Regions from separate parts of the Pseudoalteromonas sp. CO348 genome, predicted to be linked through region 1. Evidence: predicted binding sites of a transcription regulator. Region 1 holds the regulator's gene; each other region holds the start of a gene.
The links. Region 1 encodes MetJ, which represses methionine synthesis genes. Its sites were predicted from a motif close to TAGACGTCTAGACGTCTA; they were not measured.

Region 1 (4,150 bases):
AGCTCTAGATTATCACGAGAAGCCCGTTCCAGGTAAAATCAGTGTTGAACTCACTAAACCTGCCGAGACCGTAAAAGACTTAGCACTTGCATACAGCCCAGGTGTTGCAGAGCCAGTACGTGAAATCGCGGCTGATCCGGCGAATGCATACCGTTACACGGGTAAAGGAAATATGGTTGCGGTGATCAGTAATGGTACGGCAATTCTTGGCTTAGGTAACTTAGGTCCTTTGGCGTCAAAGCCTGTTATGGAAGGTAAGGCGCTATTATTTAAGCGTTTTGCGGGCCTTGATTCAATCGATATCGAAGTTAAGCACAACACCACCGAAGACTTCATTAATACTGTGGCAAATATCGCAGACACATTTGGTGGCATTAACCTTGAAGATATTAAAGCGCCAGAGTGTTTTGAAATTGAGCGCGCGCTAATTGAACGCTGTGACGTTCCTGTATTCCATGATGATCAGCACGGCACTGCAATTGTAACCGCTGCGGGTATGCTGAATGCGTTGGAAATCCAGGGTAAAGATATTCATGATGCGATTATTGTGTGTCTTGGCGCGGGTGCAGCCGCTATTGCTTGTATGGAATTACTGATCAAATGCGGTGCTCAACGTGAGCACATCTATATGCTGGACAGAAAAGGCGTGATCCATACTCGTCGTGATGACCTAAATGAATACAAAGAGCTGTTTGCAAACAACACGGATAAGCGTACGTTACAAGACGTGATTGCAGATGCGGACGTATTTGTTGGTGTTTCTGGCCCAGACTTACTTTCTGCTGAGGATCTAAAGCTAATGGCTGACAAGCCAGTGGTATTTGCTTGTTCTAACCCAGATCCAGAGATCAGCCCTGAGGTTGCACACGGTGCACGTAATGATTTGATCATGGCGACAGGTCGCTCAGATTATCCAAACCAAGTAAATAACGTGCTGTGTTTCCCGTTTATCTTCCGTGGTGCGCTTGATGTACGTGCAACCGCTATCAATGACGAGATGAAGATTGCAGCGGTTGAAGCAATTAGAACGATTGCGAAAGAGCCTGTGCCTGCTGAAGTGTTAAAAGCGGCTGATGTGGATAGTCTTGAGTTTGGTCCTGAGTACATTATTCCAAAACCAATGGATCCGCGTTTGTTACCTCGTATCGCAAAAGCGGTAGCGGTAGCTGCAATTGAATCAGGTGTGGCACAAATCGATATGCCAGCTGGATATATGGAATAGTACCATTGGTATTATCCAAATGAAAAAAGCCTCGATTGAGGCTTTTTTTGTGTCTGTATGTCCACAGAGAAAGAGTAGTTATCACTCTTCGTTTATTTCTGGGATCTCCAAACCGCGCTCTTCCATTATTTGTCTTACCTCTAACGGAATACGCTCTGGGTTATCTTTTCTCAAGTCTTCATCGCTCGGCAGTGGCTGACCTGTGAAGGCATGTAGAAACGCCTCACATAAAAGCTCACTGTTCGTGGCATGACGTAAGTTATTCACTTGGCGACGTGTACGCTCATCAGTTAGCACTTTGAGTACATTCAGAGGTATGCTCACCGTGATCTTTTTTACTTGCTCTGCTTTCTTACCGTGTTCTGCATATGGGTGAATATACTCACCGTTCCATTTTGCCATAATTGTGTACTTGCCTCAGTTACATCAATGCCAATATGACTGGGTTCTGGTCTACATTATTCACCAACCGCATGAATATAGGGATAACCTTACGAATTAAAGATAAATCCCAAACTCAAATAGATGAATAAACTAATCCGCCATAGCGAGATAGAAGAATCTCTGCCATAGTTTTCAATAACTCAGTCGTATTAGCAACGCCTAGAGTGGCGAAATTTTATCGGTTTAAAAAAGATAGTCAAATACTAGTTATTTAGCCATTTAGCAGTATAAATGTTTTGACTTCTAGTTTATGTTGCTCTAACCTTTTAGACGTCTAAACATCCAACTATCTAGGTGACCTTATGAGTCAAGTTAACAAATCGACGGTTGCAGTACGTCATGGTATAGAAGCTGATAAAGCACATGGGGCAGTAGTGCCACCGCTTTACCTTTCTACCACCTATTCTTTTGCCGATTTTGATACCAAACGCGACTACGATTATGGCCGCAGTGGTAACTTTAATCGTGATGTGCTTGCACAGGCACTTACCGAACTTGAAGGTGGTGCTCGTGGCATTATTACCGCGACTGGCATGGCTGCCGTTCACCTAGTAACTCAGCTACTTAACCATGACGATACGCTGGTTATTCCACATGACTGTTATGGTGGTAGCTATCGCTTGTTTACATCGCTTGCTAAGCGTGGATTGCTCAAATTAGCCGTCTTGGATCTCACACAATCAGAAAGTCTTGCACAGCTGCAGCAGATCAAACCTAAATTAGTTTGGATTGAAACACCAAGTAACCCAATATTAAGGCTAACGGATATAGAAGCTGTCGTAAATGCAGCACACGCTGTGGGGGCTTTGGTCGCCGCCGACAATACCTTCTTGTCTCCGGCACTACAAAATCCCATTGCTTTTGGCGTAGATGTAGTCGTGCATTCAACTACTAAATATATCAATGGTCATTCTGATGTCGTGGGGGGGGCGGTGATCGCGCGTACACAGGAGTTGGGTGATGAGTTAGCTTGGTGGGCGAATAATATCGGTATTACCGGTGCACCTTTTGATAGTTACCTTACTCTACGTGGACTGCGCACCTTAAACGTGCGTTTACGCCAACATCAAGAAAATGCTCAGCTTATTGCGGAGTATTTAGAAAAGTCGCCGTATGTTAGCCAAGTTTATTACCCTGGCCTTGAGTCGCATCCTCAACACGAACTTGCGAAAAAACAACAGCTCGGCTTTGGTGGCATGGTGAGCTTTGATATCAAAGGCGATCTGCAAACATCAGCGAAGTTTTTAACGTCTCTAACGCACTTTTCATTGGCAGAATCTTTAGGTGGGGTTGAGAGTCTTATTTGCCATCCAGCGACGATGACACACGCAGGTATGGATCCGCAAGCGCGTTTAGAAGCGGGAGTGGGCGACACGTTGATTCGTATTTCTGTAGGCATTGAAGATGCACAGGATCTCATTGCAGATCTGGAATCAGGATTTGCATGTATTGATGAAAGTCAGGCGAGTGATGATGCTAAGTCATTCAAATTAACGCCTGCACATACAGTAGCGTTGTGGTGAGTAAATGGCAAAAGTAGTACATAAGTTTGGTGGTTCGAGTTTAAGCTCGCCAGAGCGTTATCAGGCGGTTGCCAAGATAGTGTTAGAGCAATGTCAGCTAGGTGACAGTGTTGTGGTTTCTGCTGCAGGAAAAACAACGAATACCCTAGTGAAGTTATGGCAAAGCTTTGAGCAGCAAGATGTTCGCGCATTCAACGATGTCTTGTTACAAGTTGAAAATCATCAACGTGAATTAATTGATGCCTTGTTTGTAGGTGAACAACACAGTGTGTTACTCAAACAGCTTGTCAATGAGCTGCAAGCAATCGCTTTAGGGCGAGAAGAGCAACATCTTCACTACGCGAGTTTACTTGCACATGGAGAGCTATGGTCGGCTCGTATATTAGCAAACTACCTAAGCTCTCAAGGTGTTGAAGCCAAAGCTATCGACGCTCGTAGGTTATTTGTACAACAAGAGGGGGTGTTACTACACGCCCATAACAAAGAAGCGTGCTATCGCGCCATTGATGATCACGCTATCTATATCGTTACCGGTTTTATTGCTGCAAATGCACAAGGTGAAACGGTGACCTTAGGCCGAAATGGCAGTGACTATAGCGCAACTTTGTTGGCAAGTTATCTTGATGCGGCTCAAGTATCAATTTGGACGGATACAACTGGTGTGTTCAGCACAGATCCACGTAAAGTCGCTAATGCCATAAAATACACTAAAGTATGTCGTGGCCAAGCTGAATTACTCGCACGATTAGGTAATCCGGTACTGCATGCAAAAACGCTGTCTCCACTTAAAGATACCGACATAAAACTACAAGTTCGTAGCAGCTTTGATGCCGATGCGCTTGGCACTGAGATAGTAAAGGCAGGCTATAGCAAAGAGAAGCGCTTTATTACCACTTTTGGACAACTTGACCTGTTACGTGTTGAACAGTTAAAAAGTGGAGAAGTGAAACAGCTAAGCCAG
Region 2 (4,150 bases), on a different contig from region 1:
GAGCTGTTGTTACACCAACGGATATTACACAACACCACGAGGTAAGCGGCAGTCGTGATCTTTTGCTGCTAGTTCAGCAATCCACTGTTCTTCCGCTTTGAAGCCTTCTTCGTTTTCTGTAACGATAGTAAAGCTCGCTGATTTTACAGCTGCAGTCTTAGGCGCTTTCTTAGTCGTTTTCGCTTTTTTGGCAGGCGCCTGCGTTTTCTCACTTGCTACAGCTGACCCTGAAGTTAGCTCTTCTGTTAATTCAGCTACCTCAGCAAGACGCATGTTTTTGCCACCATCGATGCTATACCAACCTGGCTTTGCAGTGATCTCAGGCTTTTTGCCATGTGCAGCTTCGTACGCAGCTTCGAAAGCGCTTAGTACTTCAGTTTTATCTAGTTTACTCATCGTAGATCCTAGTCGTGTTGTACGCGGATACGCGGGTTAAGATTAAACTCTATTTATACCCATATTTGCGCAAATTTTCAATTTTTTACGTTTTTCAGCGCTAATTTATCGAACTTTAGCCTGATTTTGGTGCCTTTTTCGGCGCTTAAAGTGCCTCGGGGTCAATAACACGACGGATCGTGATCCACATACTACCAAGCTGTTCATGCCAAATCCGAGTGACTACTTCTAAGGCCTTATGGTTCGGAATAAATTGTCTGCTCAGTGGGTATTGCTTGAAGTTATAGAACTCCGTCGGTGCAGCGAACACTTCTATGCCTTGTGCTTCAAATAGGTTTTTTGCTCGCTGTATGTGCGAAGCCGATGTGACCAATGCGACGTCATAATCGACTAGTAAAGGTGCTAGCATTTTTGCTTCGTCCGCGGTGTCTTTGGCATTGGGGTTTTGCTTAATACGTGTAGTGGAAATACCTAGGCTCTGTGCGGTTCTTGCCATGAGTCCCGCGCTTGTTGCATGGCCATAGCCGTAACCTGAGACATACAGCTGGGCCTTTGGGTAAATATTAGCAAGTCTTACGCCTTCAACTAATCTGGCTAGACCGCAGCTGCCAAGTTGGGCGTTGCTGGGGAGAGATTTATCTGGGTATAAATCACAGCCAAGTACCACGATTTTATCTATATTGTTGTGCTTGCTTGGATTGAATGCGGCGAGAGCGCCTGTATCCCACTCAATAATATGTTGTGCGACATAAGGAGTCGATAACGCCCATGTCGTGAGTAAGACGAACCAGCTTGCGATGTAAGGCCCTTTACGCGTTTTGGCGATAAAAAGCATAAGCCCCATAAGCACCACTAAAGATAATGGTAACGGCATCATAAGTTGACCGATAACCTTTTTGACTTCAAACATTTAAACATGCCCTAGATTAAGATAAGCCTAACGCAATGCTAGCATGAGATGGGAGTTGTAGAAATGTCTAACAGTTAGGGCTCAAAAAAGAGCCCAGTCCTCTATCTTGCAGTGGTTTTTCGGCAAGTATTGAGGAAATGACGATAAACAGGGTTATCTTTCATGCTTTTCTTCATTGCTAAATACATTGGACGATTTAGCCCAAGTGCGCCTAGAGGAATCGATTTAATTAGCCCTTGGCTCTCATAAGGTGTCACTAACCAGTCCGGTAATGCTGCAACCCCCATACCTGCGCTCACCAGTTGGAAGATTAATAAACCTTGATCGACGGTTTTTAACGTGCCGTCAAAGCGTGCATTTTGAATAAAGTGCTTAAATATGTCCTGACGCTCGCGAGGAATAGGGTAAGAAATGATGGTTTCATCTTTTAGGTCGAGTGCTGTGACATAGGCCTTCTTGGCCAATTCGTGATCTGGTGCAACGATTAACTTTAACTTAAAGTCAAATAGGTGCGCGTATTCCAGTTGCTCTGGTTCGCGAATGTCTGAGGTAAGCACTAAGTCCAGCTCATCTTCAATAAGGTCAGGAATCGCGTCGTAGCTAAAGCCACGTTCGTAATCGACTTTAATGTCAGGCCAAAAGGTATTGAATTCTTTAATTGTTGGAAGCAACCAGTGAAAACAAGCATGACATTCCACGCTTAATCTGAGTTGCGAGATAGGCTGATTAAGGCTTTCCTTCAAACGGCACTTTGTTGCTTCAACTTTAGGCAAAACATCGTTGGCAAGTTCCAATAATAACATCCCTTGAGGGGTAAAACGTACTGGCTGCGTTTTGCGCTCAAAGAGTTGGCAGTCGAGTTTGCTCTCAAGATCTTTGATCTGATGTGATAAAGCAGATTGAGTCAGGAATAGCTCTCGTGCTGTATTCACAAGAGAACCAGTTTCTTTCAAGGTGGAGATAGTCTTTAGGTGCTTTATATCAATCATTATCAACAATTCTCATATTTGAAGTGAGCAAATCTCAGCATTACTCAATATTACGATTCTATTTAGTTATTATCAATGTCTAGACGTCTAAATACCTACGGTGAATTGTTCAAAAATTCACAAATCCACTATAACACTAAAAATGACAGCGTTGTCACTACTTCTGTAAAAATTTTGCAAAAAATTACAATTTAATTTTATTCATATGAAATCTGAGAAAGCATCAATTGTTGTTTTTGAGCATGAGAATTATATTTCAGACATCTAAACATCTAGATGGAATTGAAATCATGGCATTAACACATAACTTGGGTTTTCCACGCGTAGGCAAAAAGCGTGAACTTAAATTTGCAGTAGAACGCTATTGGTCAGGCGACTTAACGCAAGTCGACTTAATCGCGGAAGGAAAGCGCATTCGTGCAGAAAACTGGGCATTGCAAGCTGACGCTGGTGTTGACCTTCTCCCTGTAGGCGATTTTGCTTGGTATGATCACGTGTTGAATACTTCATTACTTGTCGGCGCTATTCCCAGTCGTCACAAAAATGATGAGTCGGTAAATCTTGATACTTTGTTTAGGATGGGCAGAGGTCGAGCACCTAGCGGCTGTGCGTGTGCCGCAAGTGAAATGACGAAATGGTTCAACACCAATTATCATTACATCGTCCCTGAGTTAACACAAACGCAAGAATTCTCCCTGACTTGGACGGAGTTGTTTACTCAAGTAGAAGAAGCACAATTACTTGGCTACCAAGCAAAGCCCGTATTGGTCGGCCCGGTAACCTATCTCTACTTAGCTAAATGCGTTGGTCAAGAGTTTGATAAATTGGCTTTATTAGATAAGTTATTGATTGTATATCAGCAGGTACTCGGCAAGCTTGCAGAGCAAGGCGTTGAGTGGGTACAAATTGATGAACCTATTTTAGCATTGGAAATCGACGATGCTTATCGCAACGCGCTGCGCCGGAGTTTTGATGCGTTGAGCGGCCAAGGAGTAAAAGTGTTGTTGGCCAGTTATTTTGACTCCATACAAGCGCATGTTGAAGATATCCAGTCTTACCCCGTAGAAGGCGTGCATTTTGACTGTGTAACGGCAAACTACGACTTGGCTGCGTTAGAAACAGTAGTTGGGCAAGATAGCGTACTGTCTCTTGGGGTTGTGAATGGTCGTAACATTTGGCGCTCGGATCTTGAAGGTGTATATCAGCAACTTGCTCTGGTTCATGAACGTCGCGGTGATAATCTCTGGCTCGCTCCTTCATGCTCATTATTACATACGCCAGTCGACTTAGATCAAGAGCAAAAGCTTGATGGTGAGTTAAAGTCTTGGCTCGCATTTGCCAAACAAAAAGGGCAAGAGCTGGCATTATTGAAAAATGCATTGGAGCAGCGTGATATTACCCAGTTGGTCGAATATTCTAAGCCTGTAAAAGCGCGTTTAACTTCTACTCGCGTGAATAATAATGAGGTGCAGCAGCGTGTTTCAGCGCTTACAGCAAAAGACGGCCAACGCAATAGTGAATTCGCAACCAGAATTAAAAAACAAGCACAGTCGCTAAATTTACCCTTATTGCCAACCACAACGATAGGCTCCTTCCCACAAACCCAGGCTATTCGTAAGGCGCGACGTGATTATAAAGCGGGTACGTTGAGTGCTGATGCTTATCAAAGCCAGATGGAAGCGGAGATCCGTTATGCCGTTGAAGAACAAGAAGCGCTTAACTTAGATGTGCTGGTTCATGGCGAAGCAGAGCGCAATGATATGGTTGAGTACTTTGGTGAATTACTCGAAGGTTTTGCCTTTACTCAGTTTGGTTGGGTGCAAAGTTATGGTTCGCGCTGTGTTAAGCCCCCTGT
Region 3 (4,150 bases), on a different contig from region 1:
ACTGCAGCCGTTTCTCAGGCCCATGATGTGAGTGAAGAGATTGCAAACGCGGCGAATGAGCAACAACAAGTAGCACAGGAAATTAGTGAACGTTTGGAATCGATTGTAACAATCGCAGAGCAAACGGCTGAAGGCGCGAGCCAAACCTCAATCTCTAGTTCTGAGGTTGCTAAACTCGCCGAAGAGTTACGCTTATCGGTAGAACAGTTTAAGGTTTAGCTATCTAACCTGAGCTTTGAGCAGGAAACAGTCTCAAAGCTTTAGGTGGTTTAGCAAAACCGCTAAGCATAAAAAAACCCATGCATGGCATGGGTTTTTTTGTTTCTTTTCTTTGATTATGCAAACAATGCGTTTGCCTTCTCAACGATATTTTCTACCGTAAAGCCAAATAGCTTGAATAGCTCATCAGCAGGCGCTGACTCACCAAACGTTGTCATACCAACGATAGCACCATTTAGGCCTACATATTTGTACCAGAAGTCCTCAATACCCGCTTCGATAGCGACGCGACGCGTTACTGAGCTTGGTAGTACGCTTTCTTTGTATGCTGGAGATTGCGCATCAAAAATGTCCGTTGAAGGCATAGACACAACACGTACCTTTTTACCTTCTGCACGAAGCTTATCCGCAGACTCAACTGCAAGTTGCACTTCAGAGCCGGTTGCAATAAGGATGATTTCAGGCTCACCATCACAAGATAGAACATAACCACCTTGCTTAATCGCTGCAACCTGCTCAGCGGTACGAGGCTGCTGCGCAAGACCTTGACGGGTAAATACAAGTGCAGATGGACCATCAGCGCGTTCAACCGCTTGCTGCCAAGCAACTGCTGACTCAACTTGGTCACATGGACGCCAGCTCGCTAGGTTTGGCGTAGTGCGTAAGTTCGCCATTTGTTCTACAGGTTGGTGTGTTGGACCATCTTCACCAAGACCGATTGAATCATGAGTATACACAAAGATGCTTCTTTGCTTCATCAATGCAGCCATACGTACGGCATTACGCGCGTATTCCATAAACATTAGGAATGTCGCACCATAAGGGATAAAGCCTCTGTGCAGTGCAATACCATTCATGATGGCAGACATACCAAATTCACGCACACCGTAGAAAATGTAGTTACCCGTAGCATCTTCTGCCGTTAAGCCTTTAGATTGATCCCAAAGTGTTAAGTTAGAACCCGCAAGGTCAGCAGAGCCACCCATAAACTCAGGTAGAATTGGGCCATAGGCATTCAATGCATTTTGTGATGCTTTACGAGTTGCTGGGTTTGCAGGATTCGCTTGAAGCTCTGCGATATAGGTTTCTGTTTTCTCAGACCAGTCTGCTGGAAGCTCGCCTTTCATGCGACGCTCAAATTCAGCAGCAAGCTCAGGATAATGCATTTGGTATTCAGTGAACTTAATCAACCAGTCACTTTGTTGATTTTGACCACGTGCTGTTGCGTCCCATTTCGCGTACACATCTTCTGGTATTTCAAATGCACCGTGTTCCCAACCAAGGAATTCACGTGCTGCTTTGATTTCATCATCACCTAGCGGTGCACCGTGACAATCATGGCTACCAGATTTATTTGGTGAACCATAACCGATAACCGTTTTACAACAAATAAGGGTTGGCTTGTCAGACTCTGCTTGCGCCGCTTCGATTGCCGCTTTAATCGCATCGCTATCGTGACCATCAACACCGGCGATAACATGCCAGCCATAAGACTCAAAGCGTTTTGGTGTATCGTCGCTAAACCAACCTTCAACTTCACCGTCGATTGAAATACCGTTGTCATCCCAAAATGCAATCAGTTTGCCAAGACCAAGGGTACCCGCAAGTGAACAAGCTTCGTGTGAGATACCTTCCATCAAACAACCATCACCTAAAAATGCATAGGTATAGTGATTAACGATGTCGTAATCTTCACGGTTAAACTGTGCAGCCAATGCTTTTTCAGCAATCGCCATACCTACCGCATTAGTAATACCCTGACCTAATGGGCCAGTAGTAGTTTCAATACCTGGCGCATAACCATATTCTGGGTGGCCTGGTGTTTTTGAGTGTAGCTGACGGAAATTTTTGATGTCGTCAATTGATAAGTCATAACCCGACAAATGCAACAATGAATAAATTAACATCGAGCCGTGACCGTTTGATAATACGAAGCGATCTCTGTCGAACCACTCAGGATTACTTGGGTTGTGCTTTAAAAAATCGCGCCAAAGTACTTCTGCGATGTCCGCCATGCCCATAGGGGCTCCTGGGTGGCCAGACTTGGCCTTTTGTACAGCGTCCATGGAAAGAACGCGAATTGCATTAGCAAGTTCTTTGCGAGATGGCATGAATTCTCCTACCTTTAAATGTGTTTCGCGGGGGTTTGAGCCCATTCTTACTTATTTATATGGCTAACTGCAACGGCAAAGGCCATAAAAAAACGGGTACAGACGGACTTTTTCCGACCATTAAAAAAGTTTGCACAATTTTGGACGTCTAGGCGTAAAATAACTAGTCAATGCCTAGGTTTTTTGGTTAGAATACGCCCCTTAATTTTTCGCGCTGTCCCTGATGTTTGTGAAGCGCAATATTTGTGAGCATAAATACAATGGCTAAACATTTATTTACTTCTGAATCTGTTTCTGAGGGCCATCCAGATAAAATCGCCGATCAGATCTCTGATGCGGTTCTAGATGCCATCCTTGAGCAAGATCCAAAAGCACGTGTTGCGTGTGAAACTTACGTTAAAACCGGTATGGTTATGGTTGGTGGTGAAATCACAACTAGCGCTTGGGTTGATATCGAGGAATTAACTCGTAAGACCGTGCGTGAAATTGGTTACACACACTCTGACATGGGCTTTGACGCTGATTCATGTGCAATCCTTAACACCATTGGTAAGCAATCACCTGATATCAACCAAGGTGTTGACCGTTCTCGTCCAGAAGAACAAGGTGCTGGTGACCAAGGCCTAATGTTTGGTTACGCGTGTAACGAAACTGACGTACTTATGCCTGCGCCTATCACATACTCACACCGTTTAGTTCAGCGCCAAGCGCAAGTTCGTAAAGACGGCACGCTACCTTGGTTACGTCCAGACGCTAAGTCTCAGGTAACATTCGCGTACGAAAACGGTAAAGCAGTAGGTATCGACGCAGTCGTATTATCTACACAACACTGTGATTCTGTATCACAAGCTGACCTTGTAGAAGCTGTGATGGAAACGATCATCAAGCCTACATTACCTGCAGAGCTTATCACAGAAGCGACTAAGTTCTTCATCAACCCAACTGGCCGTTTCGTTATCGGTGGTCCTATGGGTGACTGTGGTCTAACTGGTCGTAAAATCATCGTAGATACATACGGCGGTATGGCTCGTCACGGTGGTGGTGCATTCTCTGGTAAAGATCCATCAAAAGTTGACCGTTCTGCAGCTTACGCAGCGCGCTACGTTGCGAAGAACATTGTTGCCGCTGGCCTTGCTGACAAGTGTGAGATCCAAGTGTCTTACGCAATCGGTGTTGCTGAACCTACTTCTATCAGTGTAGAAACTTTCGGTACAGCCAAGCTTGATGAGTCGCGTTTAATCGAACTTATCCGCGCGCACTTCGACTTACGTCCTTACGGTCTAATCACTATGCTAGACCTTGAGCGTCCAATTTATCAGCCTACTGCTGCTTACGGCCACTTTGGTCGTGAAGAGTTCCCTTGGGAAGCAACAGATAAAGCTGACGCACTACGTGCAGCTGCAGGCCTATAACCCCTGCTGAAAAAGTAAAAAAGGCGCCAAGTGCGCCTTTTTTAATGCCCATAGATAACCCCTACCCGATAAATACCTCGTCGACATCATCTTTTAAGTTTTGATACTCATCATCATGAAGATTAAGCTCAATCATCACCTTGTCTTTAAATAGATACCAATCCGCTGCGCTTCTAAAATGTTTTGCTTCGAAACAGAGGTTTTCAGCCAGTTTAAGTGCCGCAAAGGTTTGCACATGTTGTGCATTTTTTTGCTCTTCAAGATAGCTAACGTCATGGTGGCGCAAAATCATCTGGCATATTTCTTTGGGTAAGTGCCAAGACGTCGCAAGAAAGTAACCTATCACAGTGTGAGGCACTGGATACTTTTGCTGCTCGTAGTAAATCAATGTTTGCTCAGGCCGCTCTA
Region 4 (4,150 bases), on a different contig from region 1:
AGTGCGGCAGGTTTTGCTTAATTCTGCGCGTGCCCTCAATAAATTCTACGGCATAGTTATCATGCTCTTCGATACCCGTAGCGACCGCAAAAATATTAGGGTCAAAAATAATGTCTTCTGGCGGAAACCCAAGCTCGTCAACCAAGATTTTGTAAGAACGCTGACAGATCTCAAACTTTCGCTCTGCGGTTTCCGCTTGACCAACTTCATCAAATGCCATCACCACCACAGCAGCACCAAAGCGCTTGATGATTTTGGCTTGGTGGATAAATGGTGCCTCACCCTCTTTTAAGGAGATTGAGTTTACAATGGCTTTACCTTGAATACATTTCAGACCCGCTTCAATGACTTCCCATTTAGACGAGTCGACCATGATGGGGACTTTAGAAATATCCGGCTCTGACGCTATCAGATTAAGAAACTTCACCATCGCAGCTTTTGAGTCCAACATGGCTTCATCCATGTTGATATCGATCACTTGCGCGCCGCTTTCAACCTGCTCTCTGGCAACATCCAGCGCGGTTTCGTAATCTTCTTCTAAAATTAAGCGCTTAAATTTTGCCGATCCCGTTACATTGGTACGTTCACCGACATTGGTAAATACTGCTGTTTGTGTCATGGTGAATTCCTAATTTAAGTTACAGGCTTCAAGACCTGCCAAACGCATCCGCACTTCGATGTTAGGCAAGCTACGCGGCTGGGTTTGCTCAAGGCCTCTCGCGAAGGCGCGAATATGTTCAGGCGTGGTGCCACAGCAGCCGCCAACAATATTGATAAACCCTTCATTGCCCCAATCGATAATCTCTTTTGCCATGTCGTCGGCTTCTAGGTCGTATTCACCAAACTCGTTAGGAAGCCCTGCGTTTGGATGCACAGAGGTAAAGGTCTCACAAACGCGTGACAGCTCTTCTACATACTGTCTTAATAAATCGGGGCCCAATGCGCAGTTGAGGCCGATAGAGATTGGCTTAATATGGCGAATAGAGTTATAAAACGCCTCGGTGGTTTGCCCTGATAGCGTGCGACCGGAAGCGTCGGTGATCGTGCCCGAGATCATAACAGGCAGAGTGACTCCCGCTTGCTCGAACGCTTCTTCTACACCGTAAGACGCGGCTTTGGCATTGAGCGTATCAAAAATAGTTTCAATCAAAATAAGGTGAGCACCGCCCTCGATAAGAGCAAGCGTTGATTCAACATAGGCTGCAACCAATTTGTCAAAAGTGATATTGCGAAAACCAGGGTCGTTTACATCTGGAGAAATCGAACAAGTTTTTGACGTTGGACCAAGCACACCAGCCACATAGCGAGGCTTGCTAGGATCTTTGGCGGTAAATTCATCACATACCGCACGTGCAAGCTTCGCCGATTCAAGATTAATCTCACGACTTAGGCTTGCCATATCATAATCTTCCATCGAGATGGTGGTAGCATTAAAAGTATTGGTTTCAATGATATCCGCGCCAGCAGCTAGATAATCGCGATGGATCTGTTTGATTATCTCAGGCTGCGTCAAACTTAGCAGATCGTTGTTGCCTTTAATAAGGACATGCCAATCTTTAAAGCGCTCACCGCGATAGTCTTCTTCTTCTAATTTGTGCTTTTGGATCATGGTTCCCATTGCACCATCTAAGATCAGAATACGTTGCTGCATTGCTTGCTTAAGCTGCTCTGCTATTTGCTCACCGTTTACGGCTACATTATTCGGCATAATTGTTAGTCCTTACATCTTGGCTAACTAAGTTAATATCATAAGGTGTGGTTTGGTAAACATAGTAGTTTAACCAATTTGAGAATAACAAGAATGCATGGCTTTGCCATGTTTTAGATGGACGTTTGCTGGTGTCATTCTCAGGAAAATAGTTCTCAGGCTGCGGTGCGTTGGCCATCTTTTCACAATCGCGAAGATATTCTTTTTGTAGCGTATCGGCGTCGTATTCAGGATGACCGGTAATGTATACTTGGCTACCTGAGTGATTTTTAATTAAGTAAGCGCCCACTTTTTCAGAGCCTGCTAACACCACTAGGTCTTTACACGCATTAATTTTATCGATGTCGATGTGGCCATAACGTGAGTGTGGCACCAAAAACTCATCATCAAAGCCGCGAGTGAGCGCCCCGTGGTCAAAATAACAGTGGTGCTTAAATACGCCACACAGTTTGTCATTTTTTAGTGCTCGCTTTAACCCATAATGGTGATACAAACCGGCATGTGCGGCCCAACAAGAAAACAGAGTTGAAGTAACATGGTGCTCAGCCCAATCAAAAAACGCCTGTAATTCCTGCCAATACACCACATCGTCATATTCAAGATGCGCCAGCGGCGCACCGGTGACTATCAAAGCATCATAATTTTGCTCTTTTACATCCGAAAAATAGCGATAAAACATATCTAGATGTTGTTCTGAGTTTTCAGAGCTGCGGTGGGTGTCTAGTCGCAACAAATCAACATTCACCTGCAAAGGGGTATTTGCCAGTAATCGGATAAATTGCACCTCAGTCTCCACCTTATTCGGCATCAAGTTTAATATCGCGAGCCGCATTGGGCGGATCTCTTGCGTTGATGCACGACTTTGTGGCATCACGAACACATTTTCATGACGCAATTGGGCAATGGCTGGGAGTTCGTCGGTGACGGTGATTGGCATGCGCTGCTCCAGACTAATCGAATGGCATTATTATGGACAAAAACTGGAAAAATTCAACCTCTAGATGTATGGACGTCTAAACATTTATAATAATAATTTAATGCCTCACCTCTCACTGACTATTTCAATTTATGTATACTTGCCACCATATTAATAAACACATGAAACTTGATATTTATGATTGGTATTGGCGAAGCGGCAGCGATTGCGGCGGCTGGGGTATGGGCTGGCTCAACTATACTGTATAAACGATTTAGCCATCACCTTAGTCCATTTGAGTTGAACGTCAGCAAAGGCGTCATCGCTTCTGCTTTGATGATCTTGTGTTTGCTCATCGCAGGTGATGCTATGTATCCGACCTTACTCTCGAGCTGGGGCTGGCTGATAGCCAGTGGGATACTGGGCATAGCGATTGGTGACAGCGCTTACTTTGCCGCACTCAGAAATATAGGTCCTGCTCGCACTTTGGTTATTGAAAGTCTTGCACCTGCCATCGCGGGGATCTTAAATATTGTACTTCTTGGTGTTTATCTCAGCGCATCCGCTTGGCTCGGCATTGCAGTGACAACCGTTGGTGTAATGCTGGCGATTAAGCCAAGTAGAAGCCAGCCAGTGCTAGACAAAAAACATTATCTCTTGGGAGTCTGCTTTGCACTCACGGCTGCCATTTGCCAAGCTGCGGGTATGGTACTGTCCAAAGGTGCGCTAAATAACGAAAGCATTAGTAGTTTGTGGGCGGCACTTATCCGCTTGGGATCCGGCACCCTATTTGTGGCCTTTATTGTTGCTTACTTGAAATCACAAAGCCTGTTTAAAGCACTCACACTTAAAAAAATCGACGGTAAAAACTGGTTATTCGTTGCAGTGTTTTTTGGCACCTTTATTGGCCTTTGGCTACAGTTGATTTCCGTTAATCATACTGATCCCGCTATCGCACAAACCATCTTTGCAACGGCACCGCTCATGGTCATGACGATTGGACTACTGCGCAGAGAAGCTATTACTAAGTCTATGATGTTTGGAGGCCTAATTGCTTTGGCTGGAGTATTTTTATTGCTAAAAGGATAGCCAATATACACACTTAATATGTGTGCATATTGACCTGAGTTTGGGGTTAATTTGCTACCGAAATAGAAACTGTCGCTGGCGCGCTTGTAATATCATAAAGGTTGTTACCCTTAATGCGATATTGGAACGAATCCTGGCCAATGAACCCTGCTTTTGGTGTGTAGGTAATGGAATAGTCACTGTTAACAGATACTGTACCGTTAGCTGGTGAGCTAAAAATCTCAACACCATAATAATATGGTACGCCACTATCGTTATCTTTAACGTACACATCAACAGATTGACCAGCAAAGGTTTGTGCCGAGTCATCACTCGGATACACATCGTAATTACCACCAAACGCTTGGTCTAAGCTAACTCTGATCTCTCCCCACTCCGATGTTTCTCCAGCGGGATTAACAATGCGAAAAGCAATCGTATCTATCTTTTGGTTACCG

Region 2: metE (5-methyltetrahydropteroyltriglutamate--homocysteine S-methyltransferase) is a predicted target of MetJ. The motif match lies at 2,368-2,385, and genes of this name have one in related genera.
Region 3: metK (methionine adenosyltransferase) is a predicted target of MetJ. The motif match lies at 2,472-2,489, and genes of this name have one in related genera.
Region 4: metA (homoserine O-succinyltransferase) is a predicted target of MetJ. The motif match lies at 2,715-2,732, and genes of this name have one in related genera.

What each region holds. Positions count from the first base shown of each region.
Region 1 covers NZ_SGPI01000030.1:39,857-44,006, reverse strand. Annotated here, with positions in the region: gene EXT48_RS15200 (malic enzyme-like NAD(P)-binding protein) at 1-1,222, shown strand, start outside; gene metJ (met regulon transcriptional regulator MetJ) at 1,304-1,624, opposite strand; gene metB (cystathionine gamma-synthase) at 1,969-3,189, shown strand; gene metL (bifunctional aspartate kinase/homoserine dehydrogenase II) at 3,194-4,150, shown strand, end outside.
Region 2 covers NZ_SGPI01000011.1:174,562-178,711, forward strand. Annotated here, with positions in the region: gene EXT48_RS04400 (hypothetical protein) at 25-396, opposite strand; gene EXT48_RS04405 (YdcF family protein) at 542-1,306, opposite strand; gene EXT48_RS04410 (LysR substrate-binding domain-containing protein) at 1,408-2,295, opposite strand; gene metE (5-methyltetrahydropteroyltriglutamate--homocysteine S-methyltransferase) at 2,586-4,150, shown strand, end outside.
Region 3 covers NZ_SGPI01000009.1:111,525-115,674, reverse strand. Annotated here, with positions in the region: gene EXT48_RS02510 (methyl-accepting chemotaxis protein) at 1-219, shown strand, start outside; gene tkt (transketolase) at 336-2,330, opposite strand; gene metK (methionine adenosyltransferase) at 2,591-3,742, shown strand; gene EXT48_RS02495 (HDOD domain-containing protein) at 3,804-4,150, opposite strand, start outside.
Region 4 covers NZ_SGPI01000023.1:46,779-50,928, forward strand. Annotated here, with positions in the region: gene metH (methionine synthase) at 1-619, opposite strand, end outside; gene EXT48_RS11755 (homocysteine S-methyltransferase family protein) at 629-1,708, opposite strand; gene metA (homoserine O-succinyltransferase) at 1,698-2,645, opposite strand; gene EXT48_RS11765 (DMT family transporter) at 2,823-3,713, shown strand; gene EXT48_RS11770 (Ig-like domain-containing protein) at 3,760-4,150, opposite strand, start outside.